DNA from 3 places in the Desulfovibrio sp. SGI.169 genome. Region 3 is predicted to be linked to each of the others. Evidence: riboswitches for the same ligand, from Rfam matches in the RefSeq annotation. Region 3 holds a riboswitch; each other region holds the start of a gene.
The links. A riboswitch is a leader RNA that binds a small molecule or an ion and turns the genes downstream of it on or off. The one in region 3 is predicted to bind cobalamin.
Positions count from the first base shown of each region.

Region 1: it holds a riboswitch for cobalamin, as region 3 does, so the genes downstream of both, ACQRA4_RS12645 (FecCD family ABC transporter permease) here and ACQRA4_RS03970 (anaerobic ribonucleoside triphosphate reductase) in region 3, are expected to answer to the same signal.
Region 2: it holds a riboswitch for cobalamin, as region 3 does, so the genes downstream of both, ACQRA4_RS00230 (sirohydrochlorin cobaltochelatase) here and ACQRA4_RS03970 (anaerobic ribonucleoside triphosphate reductase) in region 3, are expected to answer to the same signal.

Region 1 covers NZ_JBNPLS010000039.1:5,140-15,346, forward strand. Annotated here, with positions in the region: gene ACQRA4_RS12620 (epoxyqueuosine reductase QueH) at 1-500, opposite strand, end outside; gene ACQRA4_RS12625 (Rne/Rng family ribonuclease) at 473-2,998, opposite strand; gene ACQRA4_RS12630 (metallophosphoesterase) at 3,232-3,921, opposite strand; gene ACQRA4_RS12635 (5-formyltetrahydrofolate cyclo-ligase) at 3,994-4,635, shown strand; gene ACQRA4_RS12640 (polyphenol oxidase family protein) at 4,626-5,399, shown strand; cobalamin riboswitch at 5,420-5,610, shown strand; gene ACQRA4_RS12645 (FecCD family ABC transporter permease) at 5,734-6,795, shown strand; gene ACQRA4_RS12650 (ABC transporter ATP-binding protein) at 6,795-7,667, shown strand; gene ACQRA4_RS12655 (ABC transporter substrate-binding protein) at 7,615-8,505, shown strand; gene cobI (precorrin-2 C(20)-methyltransferase) at 8,502-9,227, shown strand; gene ACQRA4_RS12665 (dTDP-4-dehydrorhamnose 3,5-epimerase family protein) at 9,236-9,748, opposite strand; gene rfbG (CDP-glucose 4,6-dehydratase) at 9,748-10,207, opposite strand, start outside.
Region 2 covers NZ_JBNPLS010000001.1:47,294-57,500, reverse strand. Annotated here, with positions in the region: gene ACQRA4_RS00235 (phenylacetate--CoA ligase family protein) at 1-446, shown strand, start outside; gene ACQRA4_RS00230 (sirohydrochlorin cobaltochelatase) at 541-1,449, opposite strand; cobalamin riboswitch at 1,499-1,731, opposite strand; gene ACQRA4_RS00225 (30S ribosomal protein S1) at 1,899-3,608, shown strand; gene sppA (signal peptide peptidase SppA) at 3,776-4,819, opposite strand; gene ACQRA4_RS00215 (AMP-binding protein) at 4,872-6,548, opposite strand; gene ACQRA4_RS00210 (helix-turn-helix domain-containing protein) at 6,599-7,171, opposite strand; gene ACQRA4_RS00205 (translocation/assembly module TamB domain-containing protein) at 7,590-10,207, opposite strand, start outside.
Region 3 covers NZ_JBNPLS010000005.1:32,868-43,074, reverse strand. Annotated here, with positions in the region: gene ACQRA4_RS04015 (ornithine carbamoyltransferase) at 1-276, opposite strand, end outside; gene ACQRA4_RS04010 (HAD family hydrolase) at 487-1,140, shown strand; gene ACQRA4_RS04005 (ATP-binding protein) at 1,162-1,878, shown strand; gene metA (homoserine O-acetyltransferase MetA) at 2,034-2,975, shown strand; gene ACQRA4_RS03995 (RrF2 family transcriptional regulator) at 3,015-3,455, shown strand; gene nifU (Fe-S cluster assembly protein NifU) at 3,442-4,278, shown strand; gene nifS (cysteine desulfurase NifS) at 4,282-5,436, shown strand; gene nrdG (anaerobic ribonucleoside-triphosphate reductase activating protein) at 5,632-6,171, opposite strand; gene nrdD (anaerobic ribonucleoside-triphosphate reductase) at 6,164-6,334, opposite strand; gene ACQRA4_RS03970 (anaerobic ribonucleoside triphosphate reductase) at 6,540-8,807, opposite strand; cobalamin riboswitch at 8,932-9,113, opposite strand; gene ACQRA4_RS03965 (HU family DNA-binding protein) at 9,551-9,823, opposite strand; gene rsmA (16S rRNA (adenine(1518)-N(6)/adenine(1519)-N(6))-dimethyltransferase RsmA) at 10,134-10,207, opposite strand, start outside.

The sequences.
Region 1 (10,207 bases), on a different contig from region 3:
GCCTGCCAGTCTGCACGAAAATCACGGTAGACAAAGCCGGGGCCGCCTTTTTCCGCCAGGCGGCGGCCCGCCGCGGCGATAACCTCGTGCGGCTGATAGCGGGAGTAGAGCAGGCTGCTGCTGAAGTGGGCGAAGCCCAGCGAGGCCGCCTGGGCAAAGGCGGCCTCCATGCGGCTTTCACAGCACCAGGCGCAACGCGCGGGCGCTTCGTCCCGTCCGGCCACGGCGCGCAGCCAGGCTGTAATGTCCCATGCCGCGTCCGCATACAGAATTTCCGTACCCAGCCGCTCGGCGCACTGCCCGGCGGCTTCGCGCCGCCGCAGATATTCCGCCAGCGGTTGCACATTGGGATTCATGAACCAGGCCGTAACCGTATAGCCCTCGTCCAGCAGGCGGGTGATGGGCATGATGGCGCACGGTCCACAGCAGACATGCAGCAGCAGGCTGTCGCAGCCGCGCCTTGCCGTGCGCTCTAGGTGCGAATCGCTATTTCCAGGCATTTTCCGAAATCCTGCTCCATTTCGCGCAGGGTATCGCGCTTGTGATTGAGCAGATAGAGCCCCAGTTCACGCGAGGTTTCAAAAACGCATTTTTCGCCGTTGGAGGCGCGCAGCATGCGGCGCAGTTCGCGCAGGCCCTGCAGGGCCTGCCATTCCAGGTTGCGGCGCTGGCCTGTGCCGCCGCAGGCCGGGCAGGGCTCCATAGTGATGGCCAGCGCCGAAGAACCAGTGCGCTGGCGCACCAGCTCCAGCAGGCCAAAGGAACTCATGCGGGCCACATCGTGGCGGGCGCGGTCGTTTTTCATGGCCTGGCGCAGGGTTTTTTCCACCTCCAGCACATGCTTCTTGTCGCGCATTTCAATAAAGTCGATGACCACCTGACCGCCTATATCGCGCAAGCGAAGCTGGCGGGCGATGGTTTCGGCGGCCTCCATATTGGTTTTGTAGGCCATAGCCTCAAAATTGCCCTTGCCGGAAATTTTGCCGGAATTGATGTCGATGGCCATCAGGGCCTCGGTCTGGTCAAAGACCAGACGACCGCCCGAGGGCAGGGTCACTTCGCGGGAATATATCTGATCCAGCTGGCGGCGCAGGTTGAAGCGCTCCCACATGGACTGGCGGATATCGCCGTGCAGGCGCACCAGGTCTTTTTTGCGCGGAAAGAGCAGATTGGCCGTGTCGCGGATGCCCTGGGCCACATCCTCATTGTCCACCCAGATTTCACAGACGTCATCGGTAAGGTAGTCGCGCACCGCGCGTTCAGAGAGGCCGGGTTCCTGATGAATCAGGGCCGGCGCGGCGACCTCGGTGGCCTTTTTGCGTATGTCGCGCCAGAGGCGCTTCAGATACTGAAGATCGGTTTTCAGCGTGGTCTTGGTGGTGCCCGCGCTCACCGTGCGCACGATGACGCCCAGACCCTGGCCGGGGTCAATGCCGTTCATCATGTCGCGCAGGCGGGCGCGTTCCTCGTCGCTTTCCACCTTGCGGGAAACGCCGATCTGCTCCTGCCCCGGCGTGAGCACCAGAAAACGCCCGGCCAGCGACAGCCAGGTGGTCAGAAACGCGCCCTTGTTGCCGGTGGGTTCCTTGACCACCTGCACCAGCACTTCCTGGCCGGCCTTGAGCACTTTCTGGATAGGAGGAAATTTTTTGCCCTTGGCCGGTTCGTGGTGGGCCTGCCAGTATTCGGGGTGGATTTCATCAATCTGCAAAAAGCCGTTCTTGCCCGCGCCGTAGCTTACAAAGGCGGCCTGAAGATTGGTGTCGATATTGTGGATGACGCCCTTGTAGATATTGCCCTTGATCTTGCGCTGGTGAAGCATGTCCAGATAATACTCCAGCAGGCGGCCCTCTTCGGCCAGGGCCACTTCCACCTGTTCGCCGGGCAGGACGCTGATGAACATGCGCCGCTTGCCCGCTGTCGCGTCAGCTCTGGCCCTGGCCGACGCGGCGCGTGTGGCGGTTTTTTTGCCGCTTTCGTTGCCGGCGGCCGGGGCGCTTTTGCTTTTTTTGGCGCTCTTGGGGGCGGGCGCTTCGGCGGCGGCTTCGCCGGCGTCAGCCGGTGAGGGGGCCTCGGCCTCGTCGATGTCGCCTTCTTGCCGGGCAAACGCTTCGTGTTCGTCCACGGCGGCTTCATTCTCGCCTGTTTCATCCGTGGCGGGCGCGCGGCTTTTGCGGCTTCGGCCACGCCCGCCACGCCGTCCGCGACGGCTTTTGCGGCGGTGCGTTTCAGCGGCGTCTTCGCTTCCGCTTTCGGCCGCTGTGGCCTCATCGGCTTCCACGGCTTCCAGGGGCAAGGTTTCTTCCGGCAGTGTCTGTTCGGTTGATTCCAGCGTCACGTCCGACGCCGCCGGGGCTTTTCTGGTTCGGGAAGCCCTCTTGGGGCTTTTGGCGGCGGGGGCGTCCGCCGTGGGTTTGGCCTCGGATGGGCTTTCTTCCGCCGTCGGGGCCGGGGCGGCGTCGCCTTGTGCGGAGGTTGCGGGCGTAGCGGCTTTCTGGGCGCGCGGGCTGCGCGTGGTGGCTCGCGTGGCGCTGCGGGCGCGACCGGGAGCGGGCCTGGCGGCGCTTGCCGGTGCGGCCTCAACGTCATTCGGCCCGGATTCCGCCGGGGCCGTGGGGCCGCTTTCTGCCTCGACCCTGGCCGCGCGGCTTTTGCCCGCAGCCCGTTTCGGCGCGCGCGGTCTTGGGGCCGCGCTTTCCTCGCCGCCTTCCGCGCTTTTGGCCGCCGCGCGTCCGCCGCCGCGCGCTTTGCGCGCGGGAGCGTTCGCGGGGCTTTCCGGGGGGGCATCGGCAGCGGGCGTTGTCGCCGCCTCGCCGTTTTGGACGGCGGGCTTTCTGGAGCTGCGGGAGGATGCGCGGCGTTTGGGAGCGGGGGCTTCCGCCGGGGCCTCGCCAGAGGCGGCGGGGCCTGTGGAAGCGGAAGATACGGAAGATGCGTCCTGGCTTGCGCCATCCGTGGCGTGGGACGCGGCCACGGAAAAATCCTGGTCAGTGGTCATGAAAATCCTTCTGGCGGCAGCCTGAAAAACAGCGCCGCAAAAAATTCGTGGATCGGCCAGCCGGGCCTCGTTGAGACAGCGCGGCAGCAGCGCCGTCGCGGGCGCGCATTTGCCGCGGGCATGCCGAACCTTGTTTTTACAAGATACGTCTTTTGCGGAAATATGCAAGAAGCCGCGCAGCCCGTCCCGCCCGCCGCGCGAACACGCGGCGAAAAGAGGTCGCGCTGGCGGCGTCAGCGACGTTCAAGCACACGCAGTTCCGCGGACAGGCGGCCCGAGTTGGAGCGCAGCACCACATAACCGCCCTGGGCCAGCGCGCCGGGGTTGACCACCACGGTGCGCCCCACGCGATCCACGGCCCTGGCCTCATGGATATGACCGCACAGACAGATGTCGGGCTGGGCTTCCTCCAGAAATTCGCGCACCGCCGTGGAACCCACATGGATGTCGCCGGGTATGATGTCGCAGGCCGTATCCTTGGGCGGATTGTGGGATACCAGCACCGTGTGCGGATAGCGCCGGGCGCGTTGCCAGCAGGCGTCCAGCCAGGCCGCGAATGCGGATTCGGGAAATTCGCTGGGCGTGCCGAAAGGCGTGAAGGTGGAGGCCCCCACGCCAAAAATGGCCGTATCCGGCGTCAGCTCACGGGTGATGGTATGCAGATTCCAGCCCCGCTCGCTGAGCCATGCGTCCACTTCGGGCCGATCCATATTGCCGATCTGGGCCCAGACCGGCAGGCCGCGGGCGCGCAGGGCCTCCATGACCAGTTCGGCCTGCTTGACGCCGCCGGTGATGGTCAGGTCGCCGGTGACGATGATGCCGTCAGCCTGGGCCAGTTCCGGAATCCGCCCGAAGCAGGCGGGCTCGTCGTGAATGTCGCCCACGGCGATCCAGAGGTAATCCCGCGTATCGGCACTTGGCATGGCGTCCCATCCTTTGTTATAAAAATCGTTACGCAATCCTGCCATAACTCGCCACGGATGGAAAGGCCCGCCATGCATCCCGCACAAACCGCATCAGCTTTGCCCACCATGGAAAAGGGCGCATCCGTCGCGGCGCGCAAGACAGCCCTGCGTGAGCGCATGCGCAGGCTGCGTCTCGACCAACCGCCGGGCCTGGCGCGGGCGCGCAGCCTGGAGGCGCAGCGACGTCTGATGGATGCCCCCTGCTGGCGCAACGCGCGTTCCGTGGCGCTCTATGTGGCGCTGAAGGGCGAATTGTCCACAGACAGCCTGCTGGATGCGGCCTGGAAAAGCGGCCGCGCGGTCTGGCTGCCGCGTGTCCGGCCCCGGGAGCCGGGGCGTATGGAGTTTGTGGCCTGCGCGGGGCCGGGGCAACTGCGGCCCGGCCCCTTCGGCCTGCGTGAGCCGGAGGACGGCTTGCCCGGTCTGGGCCCGGAAGAGGCGGGCATGAGCTTCAGGCCGGATCTGCTGGTGCTGCCGGGGCTGGCCTTTGACCGGCGCGGCGGCCGCCTGGGCTTTGGCGGCGGCTATTATGACCGCTTTCTGGACAATATGCCGGCCTGCCCGCGCGTGGGCCTGTGTTTCGCCTTCCAGATCATCAGAAACCTGCCCCTCGAACAGTGGGACCAGCGCGTGCGCTATCTCTGCACGGAAGAGCAATTCCTGTGCCTGTAAAGTACATTCCCTTTCAGTTTCCCGGTCTGGAAAATGTCGCTTGCGCCTTTCAGGCGCGCGCCGCCATGCCTGACGGCGGATACCGCGACGCTTACGACGGCGGCAACATTTCCTTCAGCGCGGGGGACGATGCGGGCCGCGTGGCGGACAATCGCCGTGACATGCTGGCGGCCCTGCGGACGCGCGGCCTCACGGCCTGGGCGGAACTCAATCAGGTGCATGGCGACGCGCTGCTCTTTGAGCCGGAAAGCGTGCCTTGCCAGGCCCGCCCCGTTGCGGAGGGCGACGGCATGGCCACCTCCCGGCCCGGCCTGGGCCTGCTGATCAAGACAGCGGACTGTCAGCCCATTCTGCTGGCGCACAAAAGCGGTCGCTATGTGGCGGCCCTGCACGCGGGCTGGCGGGGCAACCGCTGCGATTTTCCGGGCACGGGCGTGGCCCGTTTCTGTGCGCGCTATAATCTCAAGGCCCGCGATCTGCTGGCCGTGCGCGGCCCCAGCCTTGGCCCGGCACGGGCGGAGTTTGTCAATTTTGAGCGGGAATGGGGGGATGCCTTTCGCCCCTGGTTTGACCCGCAGACGCGAACCATGAACCTCTGGGGCCTGACCCGCCATCAGTTGCGGCAGGCGGGCCTGCCGGAATGCCAGATTTTCGGCCTGGATCTCTGCACGGCCTCCAATCCCGACCAGTTTTTTTCTTACCGTCGGGAGAAAAGGTCCGGTCGTCAGGCCAGCCTGATCTGGATCGCGGCCGAGCCGCATTGACAGAGCACTTCGCCGCGCCTAATGTGCCTTGTGGAAACGGCAGCCGGGACGCCGCAGCGGCGCGCCGGCTTGAAAAGGGAATCCCGTGCGAAACGGGAGCGGACCCGCCGCCGTGAGATCCATTAACCACGCCCCATCTCGCGCCACTGGAAACGGGAAGGCCGGGGCAAGGGGATCAAGCCGGAAGACCTGCCGTTGTTCCAGATGTCCGCGCTTCGGATGCTCCAGGCGCGGCAACGTCTCCGGCAACGGGTTTTTGCCGGTCAGGCAGAGGAAATACGGGCCTCTTCCAGTATGGAAGAGGCTTTTTTTGTCCGCGCAAGCCCCGCAGCATATGCCCGCAAACGTCGTTTTCGCTTTTTCCGGGTCGCCCGAATCACGCTCTCCGCGTCTCGCGCTGGCGGGGCTGGCCGCGCTCTGGTTCGCTTCTCTGCCTCTGGCCTGCCTGCCGGGGCCGTATCCGCTGGACGCGGGCGAGGTCTTTCGGGCGCTGGCCGTCAGTCTGGGCCTGAGCGACGCGCCGGTGGAGACCGCCCGCCTGCTGGTGGTGGAAAAAATTCGTCTGGCGCGGGTCTGTCTGGCGGCTTTGTGCGGCGGGGCGCTGGCTGTGGCGGGCGCGGCCCTTCAGGGCGTGCTGCGCAACCCCCTGGCCGATCCCTTCACGCTGGGCATTTCCGCGGGCGCGGCCTGCGGGGCGAGTATGGCCATCGCTCTGGGCGGCGGCCTGGCCGCCGCGTTCGGGCTCTCCCAGGCCGGACTGGTGGCCCCGGCCGCCCTGTGCGGCGCCCTGCTGGCCCTGTGCGGCGCGCTGTGGCTGGGACGGGGGCGGGGAGATTTCGGCCGCGAAAGCGTGATTCTGGCGGGCATTGCCGTGGCCGCTTTTCTGGGGGCCCTGGTGGCGCTGGTCAAGGCGCTCAACGAAGAGTCCGTGACCAGCATCGTATTCTGGATTCTGGGCTCTTTGCAGGGACGGGGCTGGGACAGCCTGCCCCTGCTGCTGGGCGCGTCCGCGCCGGGTTTGCTGGCTGTGGGCCTGGGCTGGCGCGCTCTTGACGTGCTTTCGCTGGGTGACGAACAGGCCGCGCAACTGGGGCTCAATGTGGGCCGGGCGCGCTTCTGGCTTTTGGCCGGGGCCAGTTGCATGACGGCGGGTTGCGTGGCCGTGGCCGGGGTGATCGGCTTTGTGGGGCTGGTTGTGCCGCATGTGCTGCGGCTCTTGCTGGGGCCGGGGCACGGCCCCCTGCTGACAGGCGCTTTTTTCGGCGGCGGCGTGCTGCTTGTCTGGGCAGACGTGCTGGCCCGCAGCGTGCTGGACGGCGGTCAGGAGCTGCCGGTGGGCGTGGTTACGGCCCTGCTGGGCGGGCCCTTTTTTGCCCTGCTGGTGCGGAGGCGCTGATGTCCGGCAAACGGCGTTTGTCAGGGAAAGCGTTGCTGAATGTGCGCGATCTGGCGGCGGGCTATGGCGGGCGGCCCGTGCTGCGCGGCATAAGCCTGAAGGCGCGCGGCGGCGAAAGCGTGGCCCTGCTTGGCCCCAACGGCAGCGGCAAGACGACGCTGCTGCGTTGCGTTTCCGGCGTGTTGCGACCCCTGAGCGGCGGCGTATGGCTGGCCGGCAGGGCTGTGGAGCGTCTGCGCCCGCGCGAGCGCGCCCGGCTGGCCGCCGTGGTGCCGCAGCGCGCGGAATGCCCGCCCGGCCTGAGCGCGCGGCGAATGGTGCTGCTGGGGCGCTATCCGTATCTTTCCTGGCTGGGCGGCTACGGGCGGCGGGATTATGAGGCCGCGGAACGCGCTTTGGCCGCCACCGGGGCCGCCGGTCTGGCGGGGCGGCGCGTGGACGAACTGTCCGGCGGGGAATTGCAGCGGGTGCTGCTGGCGCGGGCTCTGGCCCAGGAGAGTCCCCTGCTGCTGCTGGACGAACTGGCCGCCGGGCTGGATCTGGCCCGCATGGTGGAGCTGTTTGACCTGCTGGAGCGCCGCCGGGCCGCCGGGGCCTGCCTGTTCATGGTCATGCACGATTGCAATCTGGCCTCTCTGTACGCCACCCGGCTGATCGGCCTGAAAAACGGACGCGTGCTTTTTGACGGCCCCGCGTCCGCGATTTTTACCGAGGAGAATCTCAGTGCCCTGTACGACACGCCCATCCGCGTTTTTCCGCATCCCCGCTGGGGCTTGCCCCAGGCATTGCCGGATCGCGCGTCCGGCCCGTGGAGCGGCCTTGCTTCTGCCCCTGCTTCTGGGTCTGGCCCTGCTGGCGGGGGGGCGGGTTGAGGCCGCCCCGCCCATTGAGGTGACGGACGATACGGGCGTCACCGTGCGGCTGGACAAACCCGCCACGCGGGTTATCGCCCTGTACGGCGCTTTCAGCGAACTGCTGCTGGCCCTGGACGCGCGCGAGCTGCTGGCGGCGCGCACCGTGGCCGACGCGCGCCTGCCGGAACTGGCCGGGCTGCCCGCCGTCGGAACGCACATGCGGCCCAATGTGGAACTGATCGTGGCCCGCAGGCCGGATATCGTGCTTCAGCTCGCGGGACGGCGCGAGGCCCTGTTGCAGACCGAGGCCCTGCGCGGGCTGGGCGTCAATGTGCTGACCTTTGAGATGGATTCCTTCGAGAAGATGTTTGCCGTGCTGGAGAAGCTGGGAAGGCTCACGGGCCGGGAGCGGCAGGCCGCCGGGCTGCTGCGGAACTGGAGCGCGCGCCTGGCGGCGTTGCGGGCGCGCAACGCGGGCAGAAAGCCGCCGCGCGTTTTTTATGAAGCGCGTTATCCCAACCTGCTGGCCGCCGGACGGGGCAGCATTGTGAATGAAATTATCGTTGCGGCGGGCGGTGAAAACGTGGTCGATGACGACAAGAAGCTGGCGCGCTTCAATGAAGAGGCTTTGATTCGCGCAAACCCGGACGCCTACCTGATTCAGAAAGGCCCCATGAATCCCGACCCGCAACCCCTGACCGGGCGCGCCCATTACCGGGCTTTGCGCGCCGTGCGCGCGGGCCGTGTGCTGGTGGTGGACGAGAGCCGCTTCGCCCGCCCCGGCCCCGCCTCGGTGGAAGCGGCGGAAGAACTGGAAAAATGGTTACACCCCTCGGATGAGCGAGAAAAGCAATGAACGGAACTCTGTATGGCGTGGGCGTGGGCCCCGGCGCGTCCGACCTGCTGACCCTGCGCGCCGTCAACGTGCTGCGCGCGGTGGATGTGATTCTGGCGGCGGCTTCGCCGCGCAATGACTATTCCGCCGCTCTGGATACGGCCCGCCCCCATCTGCGGCCTGACGCGCGTTTGCTGCGGCTGGAATTTCCCATGACCCGTGATGCCGGCGTCTTGCGGGCGGCATGGCTCAAGGCCGCCCAGGCCGCCCGCGAGGTGCTGGAGGGCGGTGAAAACGCGGCTTTTTTGACCATTGGCGATCCGCTCATTTACAGCACGTTCGGCTATCTGCTGCGTACCCTGCGGGAAATGGCGCCCCATCTGCCGGTGGAGATTGTGCCGGGCGTCACCTCTTTTCAGGCCGCCGCCGCGCGCACGGCCACCGTGCTCTGCGAGGGCGGCGAGAGCCTGCGCGTTCTGCCCGGCATCAACGGACGGGAGAGCCTGGCGGCGGAACTGGGCGGCGCGGACACGGCGGTGGTTCTCAAGGCCTATCGGAATTTCCCCGCCATTTGCGAGGCCCTGCGGGCCACGGGCCGCCAGGCGGACAGCCTGCTGGCCAGCCGTGTGGAGCAGCCGGGGGAAGACATTCGGCGCGGTATGGACGGTCTGGGCGGCGCGGGCGGCACACCGCCCTATATGTCGCTGATTTTAAGCCGAAAGCCGACGATGAAGCCGGAGTAACGGCGGCTTCAGGCATGCTTCCAGCGATAGGGAATGCCCGCGTCGTCAGGCGGGCGGCGTTCGCCTTCCGCCGGGTCGTGGGGAATGTCCGCGCAGTTGCAAATCAGGGCCGTTTCCTCGCCCAGCGCCGTGAAGCCGTACCAGACCCCCGGCGGGATGCGCAGCAGGCCGTAGTGCTCCGGCCTGCCCAGCGCCAGTTCGCAGAGCGCGCCGCATGTGGGCGACGCGGGCCGGTCGTCATACAGCACAATGGCGAGCAGGCCGCGCGGCACGGCAAAAAGCTGGGTCTGGCGGCGGTGGCGCTTCCAGGCCTTCACCGCGCCGGGCAGCACTTCCGAAAAATAGATTTCGCCGAAACCGCCTGCAAAATCGGGCAGCAGCGGCGACTGAGGCCGCAGCATGCGCAGCACTGGCCCGCCCGGCGCGGGAATCACCGCCAGGGGCTGGAAGAGCGCGCCGGCAATGCCCACATCCCGCGCGGCGGCGTCCGCGGCCGCATGCTCCTGAGCGCGCGCGTTCATCAGCGCGTCCATATCTGGCCGCGCTGCTCGGCGGCGTTGGTGTAGGCGGCGATCTGCCCCAGGGTGAAATCCAGCATGTCCGGCGGGGTGTGGCCGTCCCGGCCCCGGTAGAAGCGATGATACCACTCGGCGGTATAGCGGATGGTCTCGTCAAAGCCGAGGGTGGCCTTCCAGCCCAGATGGGCCAGGGCCTTGTCGCAGCAGAGCTTGAGCAGGGTGCATTCCTTCATGCCCGCCTGGCCGGCTTCGTCCGCTTGATGCTCAAAGCCGGGCCAGTGGCGGGCCAGGGCCGCCGCCACCTCGGCCACTGTATTGTTGACATCCGCCGCCGGGCCGAAGTTGTAGGCCTGCCCGCGCGGGTCAAAGGGCAGGCCGGGGGTCGCGCCGCCGGCCTTGTCGTCGCCCAGCAGACGCGCGCCCAGCCAGAGATAGCCGGAAAGCGGTTCCAGCACAAGCTGC
Region 2 (10,207 bases), on a different contig from region 3:
AAATGGTGGTCACCAGTCTGCGCAAGGAGGCCGCGCCCCTGCTGCGCTACCGCACCCATGACCTGACCCGCCTGCTGCCGGGCCGCTGCTCCTGCGGCCTGAACATGCCCCGGCACGACCGCATTCTCGGCCGTTCGGACGACATGATCATCTACCGGGGCGTGAATATCTACCCCGGCCAGATCATGGAGGTCATCGGCCGCTTCCCCGAACTGGGCGGCGAATATCAGATCGAGCTGACCAGGGACGAGCGCTCTCTGGATCATCTGCTTCTGACTGTGGAGCGCGCCCAGGCGCGGCACGCCGGCGGCGACGAGGCTCTGGCCGGGGAGGTGGAGCGACGGCTGCACAAGGCCATCCTGGCGCGTATGGAGGTGCGGGTGGCCGATTACGCCAGCCTGCCGCGCACCTTCAGCAAGTCCAAGCGCATTGTGGACAGGCGCTGAGAGCGCGGCCGGACTTTACGGGCATGTCGCGCGCCGCTGTGAAAAAGGCCGTCCGCTTCTTTGGAAAAAAGCGAACGGCCCTTGCGGACGGCCCTTACCGCTTTTTGGGCTCCCTGGTCAGATCGTCCAGATTTTCCCTGGCGTGGGCCACAAAGACATGGCATACGCCGGGCAGTTCGCCCAGGCCCCTGAGGTTGACCTCCACCTGAAATCCGGCGGCCCTGAGCCTGGACGCCCAGGAGTCTTCCTCCGCCCCGGCCAGGTCATTGCGGGCGTGATCCCCGGCCACCACCATCAGGGGCTGCAGCCAGACTTTTCTGACCTTGCGGGCCTTAAGTTCGGCCAGCAGGTCGTCAAAGCCGCGCGCGCCTTCCACCGTGGCCATGAAGACCAGAGGGTCGCTTTCCTTAAACAGGGCCCGCGTGCCCTCAAAAACCAGATCCGCCCGTCCGTGGGCCTGACCGTGGGCCATGAGCGCCACGGCCTCGTCCCGCCGGCGTTTGTCCATGCCCGCCAGCACGGCCCTGGAAACGCCCTGGGCGTCCTGACGCGATTCCAGCAGGGGGCGCCCCAGATAAACGGCCTCAAAGCGACCGGGATGCTTTCGCAGGTCGAGCAGCACCGCCCGCTCCAGCGCCGTGAATTCCTCGCCGGCCATCACATGCAGGGACTGCACGCGCACCACTTTTACGCCCTCTCTGGCAAGCGCGGCCAGCCCGTCGCTGATGCCGCCCGCGGGCTGGCCCTGACTGGCCAGCTTGCGGCGGATGATCTGCGAGGTGTAGGCCCAGACCACGGGGCTGTTCGGAAATGCGGCCCTGAAGCTCGCGTCCACGGCCTTGAACGCGGGCAGGGCTTCGGGCACGCTGGTGCCGAAAGCCGCCAGCAGCACGCCTTCCTTGGGGGCCTTTTGCTCAGCCGCCTGGGCGGGCGCGGCCGCAAAAGCCAGCAGAAGCAGAAAAAGCGGCAAAAAGCGTGGAAATTTGCGCAGGGTACAAAACATGGCTGCCTCCTCAATCATGCGTTGAAAGGTGACGGGAGATGGCGGCGACGCGAGTGGCGTTCCGCCGGCGGGTATTCGGACTTGAGGGATATGGGGGCCGGCGTTCCGCGAAATTTCGGGACAACGGCCCCGCGCCTCGGCTTCGCCTTCACCGCGTGCACGGCTGGCTGTCGCGCCCGCCGAAAGCCTTTCGGGGGCGAAGAAGCTCTGTACCCTCTTACCGCAGCGCGACTGTTTCCGATTTGCACGGAATTCCCCGCTACAGACGGCAGAGGACAACAGGGCGCCGCAAAAGTCAAGCCGGCTGGGGCCGTTTTCAGGCGGGCCGCGTCACGGCGGGCGGCATCTTCGGCAATGTCGCGGCGGACAATTTTGCTTGTGCTTTTCCCGGCGCTCTGATAGTTTTTCCCACTCTCCCAGTGAGGGGAAATTATTTGGAGGCATGGCAGATGGCAGACAAGGAAACCGGGCACGACGAAATCAATTTCGAAAGCGCCCTCGAAAACTATCTCAATCCCGATTTTGGCGACCTTGAGGAAGGCTCCATCACCAAAGGCGAAATCGTCCGCGTGGATGACGACAACGTGCTGGTGGACGTGAATTTCAAGTCCGAGGGGCAGATCCCCGCGGCCGAATTTCGCGACCCCGCCGGCAACATGATCGTCAAGGTGGGCGACCGGGTGGACGTTTATGTGGTGCGCAAGAACGAAATGGACGGCACCATCACCCTCTCCTTTGAAAAGGCCAAGCGCATGCAGGTCTTCGACCAGCTTGAAGACGTGCAGGAAAACAACAGGGTCATCAAGGGCCACATCGTGCGCCGCATCAAGGGCGGCTATACGGTGGACATCGGCGGGGTGGAGGCGTTTTTGCCCGGTTCCCATGTGGATTTGCGGCCCGTGCCGGACATGGACGCCCTTGTCAATCAGGAATTTGAATTTCGCGTGCTCAAGATCAACCGCCGCCGCAGCAACGTCATCGTGTCCCGCCGCGTGCTGCTGGAAGAGGAGCGCGATTCCAAGCGGCAGGATTTGCTGCGCACCCTGGAAGAGGGCCAGATTGTCCAGGGCAAGGCCAAAAACATCACCGAATACGGCGTGTTCGTGGATCTCGGCGGCCTGGACGGTCTGCTGCACATCACGGACATGAGCTGGAAGCGCATCCGCCATCCCAAGGAAATGATCACCATGGGGCAGGAACTGACCCTCAAGGTGCTTTCCTTTGACCGTGAGAACAACAAGGTCTCCCTGGGCCTCAAGCAACTGGTGCCCGATCCCTGGCAGGATATTTCCGCCCGCTTCCCCGAGGGGGCCAAGTGTACCGGCAAGGTCACCAATCTGGTGGATTACGGCGCGTTTGTGGAGCTGGAACCCGGCGTGGAAGGTCTGGTGCACATTTCCGAAATGTCCTGGACGCGGAAGCTGCGCCATCCTTCCCAGATGGTGCACACCGGCGATGAGGTGGAAGTGGTCATCCTGGGCGTGGACGGCGAAAAGAAGCGCATCAGCCTGGGCATGAAACAGGTTCGCCCCAATCCGTGGGAGCTGGTGGCCGAGAGATATCCCGAAGGCACCATTCTTGAGGGCGTCATCAAGAACATCACCGAATTCGGCATGTTCATCGGCATTGAGGACGGCATTGACGGTCTCATTCATGTGTCGGACATCTCCTGGACCAAGAAGGTGCGGCATCCCAACGAGCTGTACAAGGTGGGCGACACCGTGCAGGCCAAGGTGCTCACCGTGGATCAGGAAAACGAAAAGTTCACCCTGGGCGTCAAGCAGCTGGTGGACGACCCCTGGGGCCATGTGCCGGATGCCTATCCCGTGGGCTGCACCGTCAAGGGCGTGGTGACCAACATCACCGACTTCGGCCTTTTTGTGGAAGTTGAAGAGGGCATCGAAGGTTTGGTGCATGTTTCCGAACTGTCCGGCAAAAAGGTCAAGACCCCGGCGGAAATTTATAAGGAAGGCCAGGAAATTCAGGCCAAGGTCATCCATGTCAGCGCCGAAGAGCGCCGCCTGGGCCTCTCCATCAAGCAGATCAAGGATGAGGAGGAACGCCGCAAGCCCAAGGAATTTCATGCCGGCCCGCAGGAGGCGGGGCAGAGCCTGGGCGATCTGCTCAAGCAGAAGTTTGAGGAAAGCGAAAACAGCTAGTGTTTACCCGCAAAAGTGGACACTCCAAAACCCTTGCGGGTTTTGCGGCGGCGTAGCCGCCGCGAGTGAGCGAAAAACCGCGTTAAGCAAAAAGGGCGTCCCTGCGGACGCCTTTTTTGCTCGCGTGGCTGTACTCGGCGGCGGCTTGGCGGCGTGACGCCGCGCCGTCAGAACTGGTACAGAAAGACCGGCGCGCGCCAGTCAACGCCGGCGGTGGCCGCAAGGGCCGAAATATCCAGGCCGAACCAGGATTTGAGGCTCGCCGTCAGCCAGGAGTCTTCCCTGGGCCGGGTCAGCAGCCTGCGGCTTGCGGGCACGCCGGTTTGCTCCGCCAGCCAGAGCAAGGCCGCGTCCTGACCGCCCAGCTCGTCTACCAGCCCCAGGCTCAGGGCCTCCCGACCGGTAAAAATCTTGCCGCTGGCCAGTCGCGCGGCCCGTTCGCGCGGCATCTTCCGACCGGAGGCCACGATGTCCACAAACTGTTCGTGCATGTCCTTGAGCACGCCTTCAAAATAGGCCCTGTCTTCGGGCGAGAGCGGGCGCAGGTAAGAGCCCGCATTCTTGTATGGCGCGGTGGTCAGGGTTTCCTGCCCCACACCGATTTTGCCCAGCAGGCCCTGAAGTTGCGGAATGTCCATGCGCACGCCGATGGAGCCGGTGACAGTGGAGGGGTTGGCGAAGATACGCCGTCCGGCCATGCTGACCATCAGCCCGCCTGAGGCGGCCATGGAACCCATGCTTGCCGCGACAGGGCGTTTTCGGGCCAGCCGGGCCAGCGCGTCGTACACTTCCTGCGAGGCGGCGGCCCCGCCGCCGGGGGAATCCACCCGCAGCAGCACGCCCTTCACATGGGGGTCATGCTCGATTTTGCGAATCCAGGCCAGGGTGGGGGCCACGTCCATGATGGGGCCGCGCAGCGCAACCAGGGCCAGGCGGTCGCCGCCGCCGAACGCCGCCTGGCCGCTCTCACCGCAGAGAAAGGCCGCGGCGGCGGCCAGTATCAGGGCCGGCGCCAGCAACCAGAAGATGAAGGGATGCCGCTTGCGGAAAGGGCGGCGCAGCAGGCTTTGCCAGACGGAGGCCGGTATCCGGGCCAGGGGGCATGCCGCGGCGCAGGCAACGGCCTGAGGAATGCCGTTTCCGGCGGGCTGGTCGTTCCGGGCCGCCGGCTCTGTCGTATCGGGGGTTAAGGCAAAATTTTCGTTGTTCATCCCTATGGATTAGCACGACGCGGGCATGGAGAAAAGAGCGCCCGGCCGCCCTTTACCGCATGGCTTCGGGCCAGCGCTCGGCGGCCATTTCACGCAGCTTGTACTTCTGAATCTTGCCGCTGGCGGTAAGAGGAAAAGACTCCACCACGGCCACATAGCGGGGAATCTTGAACCAGGCGATCTTGCCCCGGCAGTGGTCGCGCACATCCTCCGGCAGCAGGTCCGCGCCGGGCCGGGGTATGACGAAAGCCCCCACCTCTTCGCCGTATTTGCGGCTGGGCACGGCCACCACCTGCACATCCAGCACGCTGTCCATCTGAAGCAGAAATTCCTCCACCTCGCGCGGATAGACATTTTCGCCGCCCCGGATGATCATGTCCTTGATGCGGCCTGTGACGCGCAGATAGCCGCGCTCGTCCATGACGCCGAGGTCGCCGGAATGCAGCCAGCCATCCGGGCTGATGGCCCTGGCCGTGTCTTCGGGCATTTTGTAGTAGCCCTTCATGACGTTGTAGCCCCGGCAGAGAATCTCGCCCACCTGACCGCGCGGCAGTTCCTCGCAGGTGTCGGGGTCGCCCACGCGCACTTCAATGCCCGGCATGGCGCAACCCACGGTTTCGCACCGCAGAGTGAGGGGATCGCGCACGTCCGACTGGGTCATCACCGGCGACGCCTCGGTGAGACCGTAGCAGATGGTGATCTCTTTCATGTACATTTCTTCCACCACCCGGCGCATGAGCGGCTCAGGGCAGACCGAACCGGCCATGATGCCCGTGCGCAGGCTGGAAACGTCGAAACGCCTGAAAAGCTTGTGCTCCAGCTCGGCCAGAAACATGGTGGGCACGCCGTAGAGCGCGGTGCAGCGTTCGCTGGCCACGGCATCCAGCACTTTCAGGGGGTTGTAGCTCTCCAGAATAACCATGGTGGTTCCGTGGTTGACGCAGGCCGAAACTCCCAGCACGCAGCCGTAACAGTGAAAAAGGGGCACCGGCAGGCAAAGCCTGTCCCGCTCCGTAAAGCCCTGGTGGCGTCCGATCCAGTAGCCGTTGAGGCCCACGCCCACATGGGTCAGCATGACGCCGCGCGGAAAGCCCGTGGTGCCCGAGGTGTACTGCATGTTGATTTCATCCCAGGGGTCCAGGGAATCCTGACGGGCCTGGTAGGCCGCGTCGTCCACCATGACGGACATGGCCAGAATTTCCGGCACGGAATACATGCCGCGGTGCTTTTCCGCGCCCAGAAAGCAGACGCGCTTCAGGTGCGGCAGCCCGGCGCAGCGCAGTTCGCCGCGCCCGTGGGTGCGCAATTCGGGCACGAGCGCGTAGATGGTGGCGAGATAATCATGGTCGCGCAGGCTGTCGATGAGAAAGATGTTTTCGCATTCCGACTGTTGCAGCAGATAGCGCAACTCATGTTCGCGGTAATTGGTGTTTACCGTGAGCAGCACGGCGCCAATCTTGGCCGTGGCGAATTGCAGGGCCACCCAGTAGGGCACATTGGTGGCCCAGACCGCCACTTTTTCGCCCTTTTGCACGCCCAGGGCCATGAGGCCCCTGGCGAACTGATCCACCACATCCGCAAACTGGCGCCAGGTCTGGCGATAGTTGCGGTCTGCGTAGACGATGGCCTCCCTGTCGGGAAAACGGGCCACGGTATGGTCGAGAATCTGCCCCAGGGTCCACTCGCGCAGTTCAAACTGCGCCTGCCGCTCGCGTACTTTTTCGTCCATGTCTTAATTCCGTCCGTGGGATGGCAACCGGCCTGCGCGCGTGGAGAGGGCTACGGATTGTACGCCACGGCCATGATCTCCACCGGCTCGTCGCCGGCGGCGCCCACGAAATGGGGCACAATGGAATTGTAATAGATGGTGTCCCCGGCTTTGAGCACATGGCTTTCCCGCCCGTAGATCACCAGCAGTTCGCCCTTGAGCACCAGAATGAATTCCTCCCCCTGGTGGGACGAGGTTTTGCGCTCCACCGCGGGGTCCGGAAAAATTTTGATGTGAAAAGGCTCCATGTTGCGGTCGTTCTTGCCCTTGCCCAAAGCGTGATACACATAAGAGGGCTGGGGCATGCGGCCGGTGTGCAGGGCCTGGTCGGCCTCCGCGCTGTCGTCAATGCGCGCGATGATCGGATCGCGGGTGTACTGGTCGTCCAGAAAGGTGCCCAGGCGCACCCCCAGAGCGCGGGCCACTTTTTGCAGGGGGCCGATGCTGGGATAAATCGCGCCGTTTTCCAGCTTTTCCAGAAATTCCACGCTCAGACTGGTGGTTCGGGACAGACTTTCCAGATCCATGTCGCGTTCCTCACGGAAAGAACGAATCCGGGTGCCGATATGATATTCCGCGGGCATGGGCGCTCCTTCTCGCCGCCGTGACGGCGGGAATAAACAAGAAACCGCTGACGCGCTCTGTGAATAAATCAGCTCCCCAAAAGGGGTTGCCTCCTGGGAGAAGACACATCAAGCCGTTCTGAGCGGGAAAGGCGAATTTCCCGCTTACAGCTTGGGAGAGCCTTGCGAAGCAAGAGCGCGGAAATTTTTTACGCCGCGCTTTCTTAAATGAACCGTCTATAGCGCAAAAGAGTGCAGAAAAGTCAGGCCGTCGTCAAGAGCGCGTCCTCATGCGAGTTTTGTCACGCATACGCCCGGGCGCGCGCCTTCCCCCGCCGTTCGCTTCGCTGCGGGTGGAGAGCGAAATGTTGTTTCGCGTCGGCAAGGTGAAAGACGGCGCAATGTTTTTATGAGGCTGAAGCTGAGCGGCAGGGCCGGTTCAGTAATTGTGCTTCCAGCGCGCGCCGCCCCAGGTGTCCTGCTGCTCGGTGCGAAGTTCCAGACTGACGCGCGGGGTCACTTCCAGCTGGATGATAAAAGCCGTGCTGTCCGGCTTCATGCCCTGCTGCACGCCCACATAAATCAGGTCGCCGATATATTTGCCCATTTCCAGCGTGGCGCCTCCGGCGCTCTGCTCGCCGGGTTCTCCGGCGGCTCCGGTGGTTGATGAGCCAAGGCGCAGCACATCCACCCCCAGCGCCTTGCGGGTAAAGTCGAGCATGCCGCTCCCCCCCGAACCGAAACCGGCCAGCTGGGCCACGGCTCCGGCCAGTTGCAGAGTCTCCAGACGCGTCAGCTCATTGGCGCCGCGGCCGAAGAGAATCTGGGCAAGAATTTCATCTCTGGGCAAGGCCGGTTCGCTGCTCAGGCCGAGCTTCATCTTGCTCACGGAGCCGGTGATGCTGATTCGCGCCGTGAGGTTCGGCGTTTCATTGATCAGCGCGATATCCAGCAGCGGGTTGCTCAGCGCGCCGCCGCCAAAAGTAATCACCCCGCGCGCGAGCGAAAAATTTTTGCCCAGAAAGTCAAAATTGCCCTTCAGGGCGCGCAGTTCTCCGGTAATCGCGGGCGCGGCCGGGCTGCCGCCCGCCAGCAGGCTGGCCTGCCATTCGCTGGTCAGGCCATGGCCTTCCACCATAAAGCGCCCCGGCGCGCGGATGCGCAGATTCAGGGAACCCAGGGCCTCGGCGGGCGCGGCCGGAGTGGCGGGGGGCAGGGGCCGGGGCGTTGCGGCGGCCTCTTCAATGGGCAGTGTGGTGATGCCGCCGCCCACATCCAGCTTGTTGAGCAGAAGCTCGCCCTGATTGATGATGATTTCGCCGCTCACATCCGGCGCTGTGGCGCTGCCCGTCACCTGCGCCTGACCGGAAAGACTGACGCGCATATCCCGGCGGCGCAGAGGACGCAGATGATCCAGCGTGGCCCGCAGATTCAGATCATGCCCGTCCAGACCGCCGCCGCCCGTCAGACGCAGACTGCCGCCCAGGCCGTCGGCGGCGGCGAGTTCCAGGCGCATGCCGCCGGCCAAGGGGCCGCCGTCGCCCGCCGCTTTCGCATGGCGGGCCGTGGTTTTATCTGACTGTGGCGCGGCCTGTTTGCCGTCCATATCCAGACGCAGACTGATGTCCGTGAGCAATACGCCCAGCGGCAGATCCTCATAGCGGGCCTTGCTCACGCGCAGGCCCCCGGTCACGCGCGGCGCGGCCAGGGAGCCGCCAAGCTCCAGATTCAGCGATATTCTGCCGTTAAGGCGACGGTCCGCCAGAGGCAGCAGGCTCCAGACAGGGCCCACGGCCCCTTCCCAGCGCACCCGCCCCGCCAGCGCTCCCCGCGGATCGGCTTTGGGCAGACCGTCCGGGCCGAAGAGCAGGGGCAGGCGCAGAGTGAGGCGGGCCTCGCTGCCGCCCAGCGCCTTCACGGCCTGGGGCTCCAGCTCCAGCCGGGCGGCCAGCGCGCTGCCCGCGCCGCCGTGCTCAATGCCGCCCGCCAGAGCCACATCCAGCGGGGCCAGCGGACTGCCCGCGACACGCAAACGACGCACGCCCAGCCGAAAGTCCCCGCCGGGCCGGGCCGGGCTGCCGCTGAGGCGCACGCGGGCCTCGGCCGTGCCCAAAGGCAGCGCGGGAAGCAAAGCGCGCCAGGGCTCCAGGGCCAGACCATCCAGCATGAGCCGCAAATCCAGTTTCTCCGGCGCGAGAGCGCCTTGCGCCTGCAATCTGCCCGATGGCGACATGACCAGGTCCAGGCCGGAAATGCTCAGCCCGGCCTCGCCGTAACGCAATTCGGCCTGCCGCGCGGCGCGCAGGCCCAGAGAACGCCCCTGGCCGCGAGGGGTGCCCTTGAGGCCGCTCAACCGCAGTTCCAAAGCCTTCAGCAGGGCCTGGCCGGGCCGCCACTGGACGTTGAGATGACTGGTCACGCCGCCCGTGCTTTCCAGACTGAGATCCAGCGGCCCCCGCAAGGGCCCGCTGGCCGAGGCGCGCGCCGCCAGCCGCAGGTCGCCCCGCTCCAGACCGGCAAGCCCCAGCCGCGCCGTGAGCGTCGCCTGACCAAAAAGATCGGCAAGTCGCAGTTCGCCATCCAGACCGCGCACATGCAGCGCGTCGCCCCGCCCCTGCACAGGGCGAAGGCTGAAACGCGGCACATCCCACCGCGCCAGAACACGCTGCGGGCCGAAGGGCGCTCCATTGCCCGGCGCATCCGCGCCCAGTTCCAGATTCAGTGCGGCCTCGCCGTCCAGATGCAGGCCCGGCGCAAAAGCGGACAATGCCTGCCAGTCCGCCACGCGCAGCCCTATCTTGCCGTTCAGGGCGGGCGGGCCGCCGGGCGTGAGCCGGGCCGTCACATGGCCAGCGCCCTCCAGGCCCGCCGCGCTCAGGCGCAGGTTGCGCAAGCCGGCGGAAAAAGCCGCGGGGCCGCTTGTCGGGCTGTTTTCCAGGCTCTGTCTGCCATCCGCCCCGTAAAAAAGTTCCGTGGTCAGGCTGAGGGGGCGCTGATCCAGCCGGGCGCGCAGGTCAAGAAGCAGGCGGGCCTCCTCACGCGCGCCGTCCGCCAGCC
Region 3 (10,207 bases):
GAAAATCGGCATCAGGTGTTCCTGATAGTCGTTCAGCTCCGCACGCCAGGCGCCTTGCTGCTCGCCCTCGTACACCGTAAAGCCGCCCATCTGCCGCACGGCCGCCGTCACGCAGAGCCGTTCAGGCAGGGAAAGCTGGGCGAAAATCAGCACCGCCACCCGTTCGGTCATGAAGTCGCTGCGCGATTTGGCATCCGGAATGCCGATGGCCTGCTGCACCAGCAGCCAGCATGTGTTCTCGCCCAGATCCTTGATGGTCAGTACATGTCTTGGCATGGGTTCCTCCAGTGAGGGTCGGTACGGGCGGTATGCCGCGACCGGACATGAATGAACTGTAACAAGGCGTCCCGGCCCTGTCCAGAAGACCAGAAGGGGCGATAGGCCCAAAGCCGGGCCAGCCCCGAATGCGGGCTTGGGTTTATGCCGTTTTTCGGCTATGCTGCGACCATATCCCATGAGCGGTTTTCGCCGCTCCGGAGCGGGCATATGAAGGCTTTTATTTTTGATCTGGACGGCACCCTGCTGAACACGCTTGAAGACATAGGCCGGGCCTGCAACGCTGTGCTGGCGGCCCACGGTCATCCCGCCCATCCCTTGGCGGCCTACCGCCGTATGGTAGGCAACGGGTTCAGCCGCCTGGTGCGCAGCGCTCTGCCCCCGACGGCCCTGCGCGATCTCGCGCCCGAAGCGCTCGACGCCCTGGTGGACGAGGCCCGCCTCTGGTACGGGCAGCACATGCGTGAGCGCACCCGCCCCTATGAGGGCATGCCCGACGCCCTGACGGCGCTGGCCCGGCGGGGCCTGACCCTTGCCGTACTTTCCAACAAGCCCGATGAACTCACGCGGGAGCTGGTCAGTCATTATTTTCCGCACGTTCCTTTTGCCGACGTGCGCGGCGGACGGCCCGGAACGCCGCTCAAGCCCGATCCCGCCGCTCCCGGGGCCATGCTCGCCCAACTGCATCTGGAGGCCGGACAATGCTTTTATGTGGGCGACAGCGATGTGGACATGCTTACGGCGCGCAATGCGGGCATGGTCTCCGTGGGCGTGGCATGGGGGTTTCGCGGTCTGGAAGAAGTGCGCGCCGCGGGCGCGCGGCATCTGGTGAACACGCCGGCGCAATTGCCGGAACTGATATGACAGTTGACATAAGGAAGTCACATGAAACGACCCGTTATTGAAATCGACGAAGCGAAATGCAACGGCTGCGGCCAATGCGTGCTGGATTGCGCCGAGGGCGCTCTGGCTGTCATTGACGGCAAGGCCCGCCTGATCAGCGAAGTGTTCTGCGACGGCCTGGGCGCCTGCCTGAACTGCCCTCAGGGCGCGCTGAGCCTGACCACGCGCGAGGCGCCGGAATTTGACGAAAAAGCGGCCCTGGCGGCCAAGGCCCGGCGTCAGGCATCGGACGGCGCGGCGTCGTCGGCGCGACATACGGCTGGCGGCTGCCCCGGCAGCGCCCCGCGCGATCTGCGTGACCCGCGCTTCCTGGGCGCGCCAGCCGCCATGGTTGCCAGTGAGGCGTTGCGGGTTGAGCTGCCCACCTGGCCCATCCAGTTGCGGCTGGCGTCGCCCCGGGCCCCCTTTCTGGACGGCGCGCGCCTGTTGCTGGCCGCCCATTGCGCGGGCTTCGCCTTGCCCCGCCTGCATCAGGACTGGCTGCCGGGGCGCGTGCCGCTCATCGCCTGCCCCAAGCTGGAAGACAGCGCGACGCTGCTGGAAAAGCTGACCGACATCCTGCGCGGCGGGCGCATAGCCAGGCTTACGGTGCTTCGCATGAGCGTGCCCTGCTGCGGCGGCCTGGACCGTCTGGCCCGGGAGGCCATGAAGGGGGCCGGCTGCGACCTGCCTCTGGAAAGCCATGTGGCGCGCCTGTGAAGCGCCGGAAACCTCGCGCCGCTGAAAAATTTTTGCCATGCCTTGACAAATCATAGCGAATTACTATGATTTTAATGCGGCGCGCCACCGCCGCGTGACGCATCTGAGATAAGCAGGCACTGCTTTTTTGCAAGACCATGTAAAGGATTTTGGCCATGCCCATCAAGATTCCCGCCGATCTGCCGGCCCGCGCCGCTCTGGAGGGCGAAAACATTTTCGTGATGACCGAGGAGCGCGCCCGGCAGCAGGACATCCGCCCTCTGGAAATAGTGATCGTCAATCTGATGCCCACCAAGATCGCCACAGAAACGCAATTGTTGCGCCTGCTGGGCAATTCGCCCATTCAGGTCAACATCACCCTGCTGCGCACGGCGGCGCATGAGTCCAAAAACACGCCGTTGCGCCATCTGGAGCGTTTTTACAAGACATTCGCCGAAATCCGCCACCGCAGCTTCGACGGCATGATCGTTACCGGCGCGCCGGTGGAGCATCTGCCTTTCGAGGATGTGGACTACTGGCAGGAACTGCTGGAAATCATGACCTACGCCCAGGGGCATGTCTATTCCACGCTCTACCTTTGCTGGGCGGCCCAGGCCGCCCTGTACCACTTCTACGGGGCGCCCAAGTACATTCTGCCGGCCAAGATATCGGGCATATTCCGCCATGAGGTGCTGCACCCGGAGTGCCGCCTGTTCCGGGGTTTTGACGATGAATTTCTGGCCCCGCACTCGCGTCACACCGAAGTGCGCGCCGAGGATGTGCTCAAGGCGGCCAACCTGCGCATTCTGGCGCGATCCGCCGAGGCCGGGCTGACCCTGGTGGAGAGCCTGGATCACAGCCAGGTGTTCATGACCGGCCATCTGGAATATGACCGCGGCACGCTGGACGCCGAATACCGGCGCGACCTGGCCAAAGGGCTGAACCCCGCGATGCCCCGGCACTATTACCCCGGCGACAATTCCTCGGCCATGCCGCTGATGACCTGGCGGGCGCACGCCCATCTGTTCTACAGCAACTGGCTCAACTATTACGTTTATCAGGAAACTCCCTTCAGTCTTACGGCCATCTCCCGACGGCGCGAGCCGCAAGAGAGATAATCTGCCGGGCTCCTGCCCCGGCGCAATGAGGTGCTGTTTATGCGTTTTTCCACCAGAACCCGCTACGGTTTGCGTTTTCTGCTGCGGCTGGCGGCCCAGCCCAGGGACAGTCTGCTGCAACTGGGCCAGGTGGCCCGTGAGGAAAACATCTCCTCCGGCTATCTGGAACAGATTGTCCGGGCCTTGAAGCCTCTGCATATCTTGCGCGCCGTGCGCGGTTCGGGCGGCGGCTACGCGCTGGCCAAGGCCCCGTCCGAAATCAATATGGAAGACGTTTTTTTGCATCTGGAGGGTGAAATAGCGCCGGTGCGCTGTCTGACCAAGGGGCGACCCTGCCAGCGTGAGGGCCAGTGCTCCACGCGCGGCTTCTGGAAAGAACTGGACAGCCACATTCGTGGTTTTTTGCACCAGCGCACCCTTCAGGAAATCATAGAATCTGAAAAGCGTTCCGCTTCAGGAGGCAATCATGTGGAATTATAGCGAAGCCGTGCATGATCATTTTCTGCACCCGCACAACGCCGGCCCTCTGGCCGACGCCAACGCCGTGGGCGAAGTGGGCAGCCTGGCCTGCGGCGACGCCCTCAAGCTCTATCTGAAAATCAGCGCTGACGGCGTCATCGAAAAGGCCGGCTTTGAGACCTTCGGCTGCGCCAGCGCCATCGCTTCCAGCTCCGTGCTCACCGACATGATCAAGGGCATGAAGGTGGACGACGCGCTCAAGCTGACCAACAAGGACATTGCCAACGCCCTGGGCGGCCTGCCCAAGCAGAAGATGCACTGTTCCGTCATGGGTCAGGAAGCCCTGGAGGCGGCCATCCGCCAGTGGAAAGGCGAACCGCCCGTGCCCCACGCCCACGAAGAGGGCAAGCTGGTGTGCAAATGCTTCGGCGTCACGGACGCCCAGATTATCCGCGCCATCCGCGAAAACAATCTGAAAACCGTGGAAGAGGTCACCAACTACACCAAGGCCGGCGGCGCGTGTGGCGAATGCCTGAACGAGATTTCAGAGATTCTCGCCGCCGAGCTCAAGCAGAAGCCGCTGACCGAGCTGAGGCCCGAGCCGCGCATGACCAATGTGCAGCGCATGCAGCAGGTGCTCAAGACCATTGACGAGGAAATTCGGCCCCAGCTCGCGGCCGACGGCGGCGACATAGAACTGGTGGATGTGGACGGCAAGCGGGTGACCGTTTCCCTGCGCGGGCGCTGTTCGCGGTGCCGCTCCAGCGAGGTGACCATCCGCAATCTGGTGGAGCGTCTGTTGCGCGAACATGTGGAGTCCGACATCGTGGTGGAGGAGGCGTAAACCATGAAAACCATCTATCTCGACAATAACGCCACCACAGCCGTGGCCCCGGAAGTGCTCGCGGCCATGCTGCCCTATCTGGGCGAACTGTACGGCAACCCCTCCAGCATGCACAGCTTCGGCGGCCAGGTGGGCGAAGCCGTGGACACGGCCCGCGAGCGCATGGCCGCCCTGCTGGGCGCGCATCCAGATGAGATTATTTTTACCTCTTGCGGCTCGGAAAGCGACAATACGGCCATCTGGTCCGCCATCCAGACCCAGCCGGAAAAGCGTCACCTGATCACCACCCGCGTGGAGCATCCGGCGGTGCTCAATGTGGTTCAGTACTGGGAGCGCCAAGGCTATCATGTGACCCTGCTCGGCGTGGACGGCAAAGGCCGCCTGGATATGGACGAATACGCCGCGGCCCTGTCCGACGACACGGCGCTGGTGTCCATCATGTTCGCCAACAACGAGGTGGGCGACATCTATCCCATCCAGACCATGGCTGAAATGGCCAGGGAACGCGGCGTGCTCTTTCATACCGACGCGGTGCAGGCCGTGGGCAAAACGCCCATCGACCTGCGCCATCTGCCGGTGGACATGCTGTCCCTGTCCGGTCACAAGATTCACGCGCCCAAGGGCATCGGCGTGCTCTATGTGCGCAAGGGCGTGCGCTTCCGTCCGTTCATGCGCGGCGGCCATCAGGAACGTGGCCGGCGGGCGGGCACGGAAAACGTGCCCTATATTGTGGGGCTGGGCATGGCCGCCCAACTGGCCAGCGAACACATGCAGGAAGAACGCGTCAATGTGGCCCGGCTGCGCGACAAGCTGGAAAACGGCCTGCTGGAACGCATTCCTGACTGTATGGTCAACGGCGACATGGAAAACCGCCTGCCCAACACCAGCAATATCGCATTCAAGAATGTGGAGGGCGAGGCCATCCTGCTGATGCTCGACCGCCTGGGCGTCTGCGCCAGCTCCGGTTCGGCCTGCACTTCAGGCAGTCTCGAGCCTTCGCATGTGCTCAGGGCCATGGGTCTGCCCTTCAACTACGCCCATGGCTCGGTGCGCCTTTCTCTCTCCCGTTACACCACGGAAGAGGATGTGGAGTATGTGATTGAAAACTTCCCCGGCGTCATTGAAACCCTGCGGGCCATTTCACCCTTCAAGAACTAGGGCTAGCGTCTGCTTGCAAAAGTAGACGCAACAAAACCCGCAAGGGTTTTGCGGCGGCGTAGCCGCCGTGAGTGAGCGAAAACCACGTTTTTTCGCGAACGATCCTGCAAAAATTCCGCGCAGAATCTTTGCGATTAGACACTGGCTGGACGGCCCGCTTCCCGACGCCGGAGGGCATTGCCTCTCCGGCGTTTTTTATGCCTTTGCGGCGGCCAGCGCGCGCCGCTGCTTTCTGTCCAGCAGGCGCTGATTGGAACTGCCCCGGAAAGGCAATTCCAAATCCCGCAATGCCTCCACATACGGCCCGTCGACAAGCAGATCGGTCAGTTCCAGCAGGCGGGCCGCGTCCGGTTCAGCGCCGCGTTCTGTCCGCGCCAGCAGAGCCTCATAGGTATAGCCGGTATAGGTGATCACATCGCCGCCCCTGGCGCGGACTTTCTCGGCCACGGCACAGAGCGCCCCGGCCTGGAGAAAGGGCTCGCCGCCGGAAAACGTGACGCCGTCCAAAAGCGGATTTTCGTCGTATTGCGCGAGAATTTCTTCCACATGGCGGACAAAACCGCCCTCCGGGTCGTGCGTTTCTGGATTATGGCAGCCCTTGCAGCCGTGTGGACAGCCCTGGGTAAAAAGCACAAGGCGCAGGCCCGGCCCATCCACAATGGATTCTTCCACAATGCCGGACAAACGCAGGCGCGCCCGCTCCGGCATTGCGGAAACAAGGTCGCGTTCAGGCATGCCGAACCCGGTCGTGCTCCTCCGCGCGCTTGGCGTTGTTGAAGCGATCCAGGGTGCCCACCAGATAGCCGGTAATCCGGCGGATGCGCTCAAAGCCCACACCCTGGCCCACCATTTTCTGTTTCAGTTTCGTCTCCTCAAACAGACGCGATTCCATCAGCATTGCCGTAGTCTCCTTTTCAGTCTCAACACAGATGAATATCAGAAACGCTTACAGCGTTCGCGGCCTTGCCTCGCAAGACCGTCCGCAAAGCGCAAACGGGAAAACCCGCTTTTTCCCGTTCAATGCGCGGGTTGGCGTGCCTTGTTCCACTCTCTGACAGCAGAAGTGTTTTCCGTGTATGAAGAAGCCGCCGCGCCCCGTCCGCTCATTCCCATTTAGGGGTCTGGGGAAATTTTCTGCGCAGTTCCCGCAGCTTTTCCAGACTCACCCCCTCGCCCTCGCGGCGGCCGCAACGCGGGCAGACATCGCCGATGACGCCCGTATAGCCGCAGATGGGGTCACGATCCAGGGGGTGATTGATGGAGCCGTAGCCCACGCCCTGGTCATGCATGTAACGGATGATCCGCTCAAAGGCCTGAAGATTTCTGCAGGTGTCGCCGTCCAGCTCCACATAAGTGATGTGCCCGGCATTGGTCATGGCATGGTAGGGCGCTTCCAGCTGAATTTTTTTAAAAGCCTTGATGGGATAGTAGACCGGCACATGGAAAGAATTGGTGTAGTAGTCGCGGTCCGTGACGCCGGCAATGCTGCCGTAGCGCTCACGGTCCAGCGCCACGAAGCGTCCGCTCAGGCTTTCCGCCGGGGTGGCGATAAGCGAGAAATTCAGGCCGGTCTTTTTCGCCTCTTCATCGGCGCGGCGGCGCATGTGCCCGACAATTTCCAGGCCCAGCTTCTGCGCCTCCCCGCTCTCGCCGTGGTGCGCGCCCAGCAGGGCCTTGAGCGTCTCGGCCAGGCCGATAAAGCCCACGGTCAGGGTGCCGTGCTTGAGCACCTCGCCGATGCTGTCATCCCAGTCCAGCTTGCCGGAATCCAGCCAGATGCCGTTGCCCATGAGGAAGGGATAATTGCGCACCTTTTTGGCGCTCTGAATTTTGAGCCGGTGCAGCAACTGGCGGAACACCAGATCAATCTTGTCATCCAGCAGGGCGTAAAATTTTTCCACATCGCCCCGCGCCTCCAGACCCAGGCGCGGCAGGTTCACGGAGGTGAAGCTCAGATTTCCGCGTCCGCAGGTCACCTGGCGTTCCGGGTCATGCACGTTGCCCAGCACGCGCGTGCGGCAGCCCATATAGGCCACTTCACTGTTGTAGTCGCCGCTCTTGTAATACTGGAGGTTGAACGGCGCATCAATGAAGCTGAAATTGGGGAAAAGACGCTTGGCCGAAGTTTCCATGGCCAGTTTGAACAAATCGTAATTGGGATCGCCGGGGTTGTAGTTGACCCCTTCCTTGACCTTGAAAATCTGCACCGGAAAAATGGAGGTTTCGCCGTTGCCCAGGCCAGCCTGGGTGGCATGGAGCAGGTTTTTCACCACCATGCGGCCCTCGACGGAAACATCCGTGCCATAATTGATGGAGCTGAACGGCACCTGTGCTCCTGCCCTGGAATTCATGGTGTTCAGATTGTGAATCAGGGCTTCCATAGCCTGATACACGCGGCGGTCTGTATTGCCCAGAGCTTCCTCCGCGGCATAGGCATGGGCGCGTCCGGCCAGCTCCCGCCACTCCGCGGGCGCGCGCTCGTCCAGTGCGCGGGCCAGAGCCTCCGCCCCGGCCCGGTCTATGGCGACGGTCGGGCGCAGGCCGGCGGCCTTCAGCAGTTCCTCCGTCAGCGTTGCGGCCGAGGCGGCGTCCAGGCCGCCCGCGATGCGCAGGCAGGCGCAGAAAGCCTTGCGGTATTCCTTGGCGTAGGTTTTGGCCACGCCGGGCGCCATGGCAAAATCAAAATGCGGCACGCTCTGGCCGCCGTGCATTTCATTCTGGTTGGCCTGAATGGCGATGCAGGCCAGGGCTGAATAGCTTTCAATGGAATTGGGCTCGCGCAGATAGCCATGCCCGGTGGAAAAACCGTTTTTGAACAGCGGGATCAGGTCGATCTGGCAGCAGGTTTCCGTGAGCATGTAGAAATCTTTGTCATGAATGTGAATATCGCCGTTGGCATGCGCGGCCGAGGCGTCCTTGGGCAGAATGTAGTTGTCGATAAAAAACTTGGACCCCTCGGAACCGTATTTGAGCATGGTGCCCATTGCCGTGTCGCCGTCGATATTGGCGTTTTCCCGCTTGATGTCCTCCCGGATGGCCGGGGAGTACGTCAGCTTTTTGTAAATGTCCATGAGATAGGATTCCGCGTTGCGTATCTTGGCGTGCTCGGCGCGGTAGAGAATATACGCCTTGGCGGTTTTGGCGTAATCGTACTGAATCAGGCTTTCCTCCACCACATCCTGAATTTCTTCCACATGGCGGAGGTTGCGTTCTTCCAGCTTTTTGCAGACTTTTTCCGTGACGAAGAGCAGATCGGTGGGGGACATGTCCTCGCCGCCCACGGCCTGATTGGCCTTGGTGATGGCGTTGAGAATCTTGACGGAATCAAAGGGCGCGGACGCGCCGTCCCGTTTAATGATGGTGGCGGGCATGAAATACTCCGGGCATGGGGGCTGGTACGGTAAAAATACCTCCCCCAAAGAGGAGGGCGGAGGAGGAGTCTGATCCTCATTGTCGGATCTGTCGGCAAAAGCCCCGTTGCCGATGATCCATCCTCGGAAACGATGTGCGAAAGCAGGTCTTCCGGCTTGCCGGCTCGCTTTTCGGCCTTCCCGGCACAAGTCCAGTGGCGCGCGGGGAAAAGCGGCATCAGTTCGGCGTACGGCGGCGGGTCCGCTCCCGATTTGAACGGGATTCCCTATGAAGCCCCGAAGGGCGCTTCCGCGAGTCTAGAAATAGTCAAAACACTCCCCTTCTGTCAATGAGGGGCGCAAAAAAAGCCTTCCTTGCTTTGTAGCAACATATTGAAATATAATGTATTTTTTATCACGCGAGCACAACCCGGCAAATTCCCTCATTAAAAAATACGCCATGCTTTTTGCTTGTCGGTAGAAGGGGAGATTTTTCCGCAGGGCATTTCATGCGCGAAATGCCCTGATGCGGGCTGAATCCGAAGCATGCTCAGCTTGAAAGGGGTCTGCCGACCAAGCGTGAGCTGCCGGCAGACCCCTTTCAAGCTGAAACTATCTGGAAGTCATTTCGCAATTCGGCCAAGAGCCGGATTATGGAGCGCATTCGTCCCAAAATGCGGTTTTTGGCTCAGTTACGGCGTTTTTCACGCCGCGCCGGGCTCCCGCCCGGCGGAAGTCATTTCATGCGAACCGTGGACTGACTTCTAATTCAGGGCGTCTTTGAGCATTTTGCCGGGACGGAACTTGACCATCTTGCAGGCGGGGATGGTCAGGGTGGCGCCGGTGCGCGGGTTGCGGCCCTGGCGGGCGTTGCGGCTTTCCACGGCGAAAGTGCCGAAGCCGGTGAGGGTCAGTTTGGCTTCCTTGCACAGCGCATCTTCCACGGACGCCAGAAAAGCGTTGAGCGCGCGTTCGGCGGCGGCCTTGGTCAGATTGGCCTTGGCGGCAATTTTTTCAACCAGATCAGCTTTAGTCATCATATCCTCCTGAAGATTTGCCAAAAGATATCACACGCCAGATTTCCCGGTATCCGCCCGCAAAGGCGCGCGGCAGGCCCGTGGCGCGAACTCTCGATACAATAGCGTTATGGCGGCGGGCTTAACTCAACCTTTTTGGGTTCGGCTTGTCAAGATTTGGCGGCAAAAAAGCGGCAAGACGCCGAAAATCCTCCTTGCTCAGAGCTTCCGGCCGCAGATGGGAAGCCAGCCCCGTCTGTTCCAGAGCCGCTTCCAGCTTCGGCAGGCCCGTGGCGCGAACTCTCGATACAATAGCGTTATGGCGGCGGGCTTAACTCAACCTTTTTTGGTTCGGCTTGTCAAGATTTGGCGGCAAAAAAGCGGCAAGACGCCGAAAATCCTCCT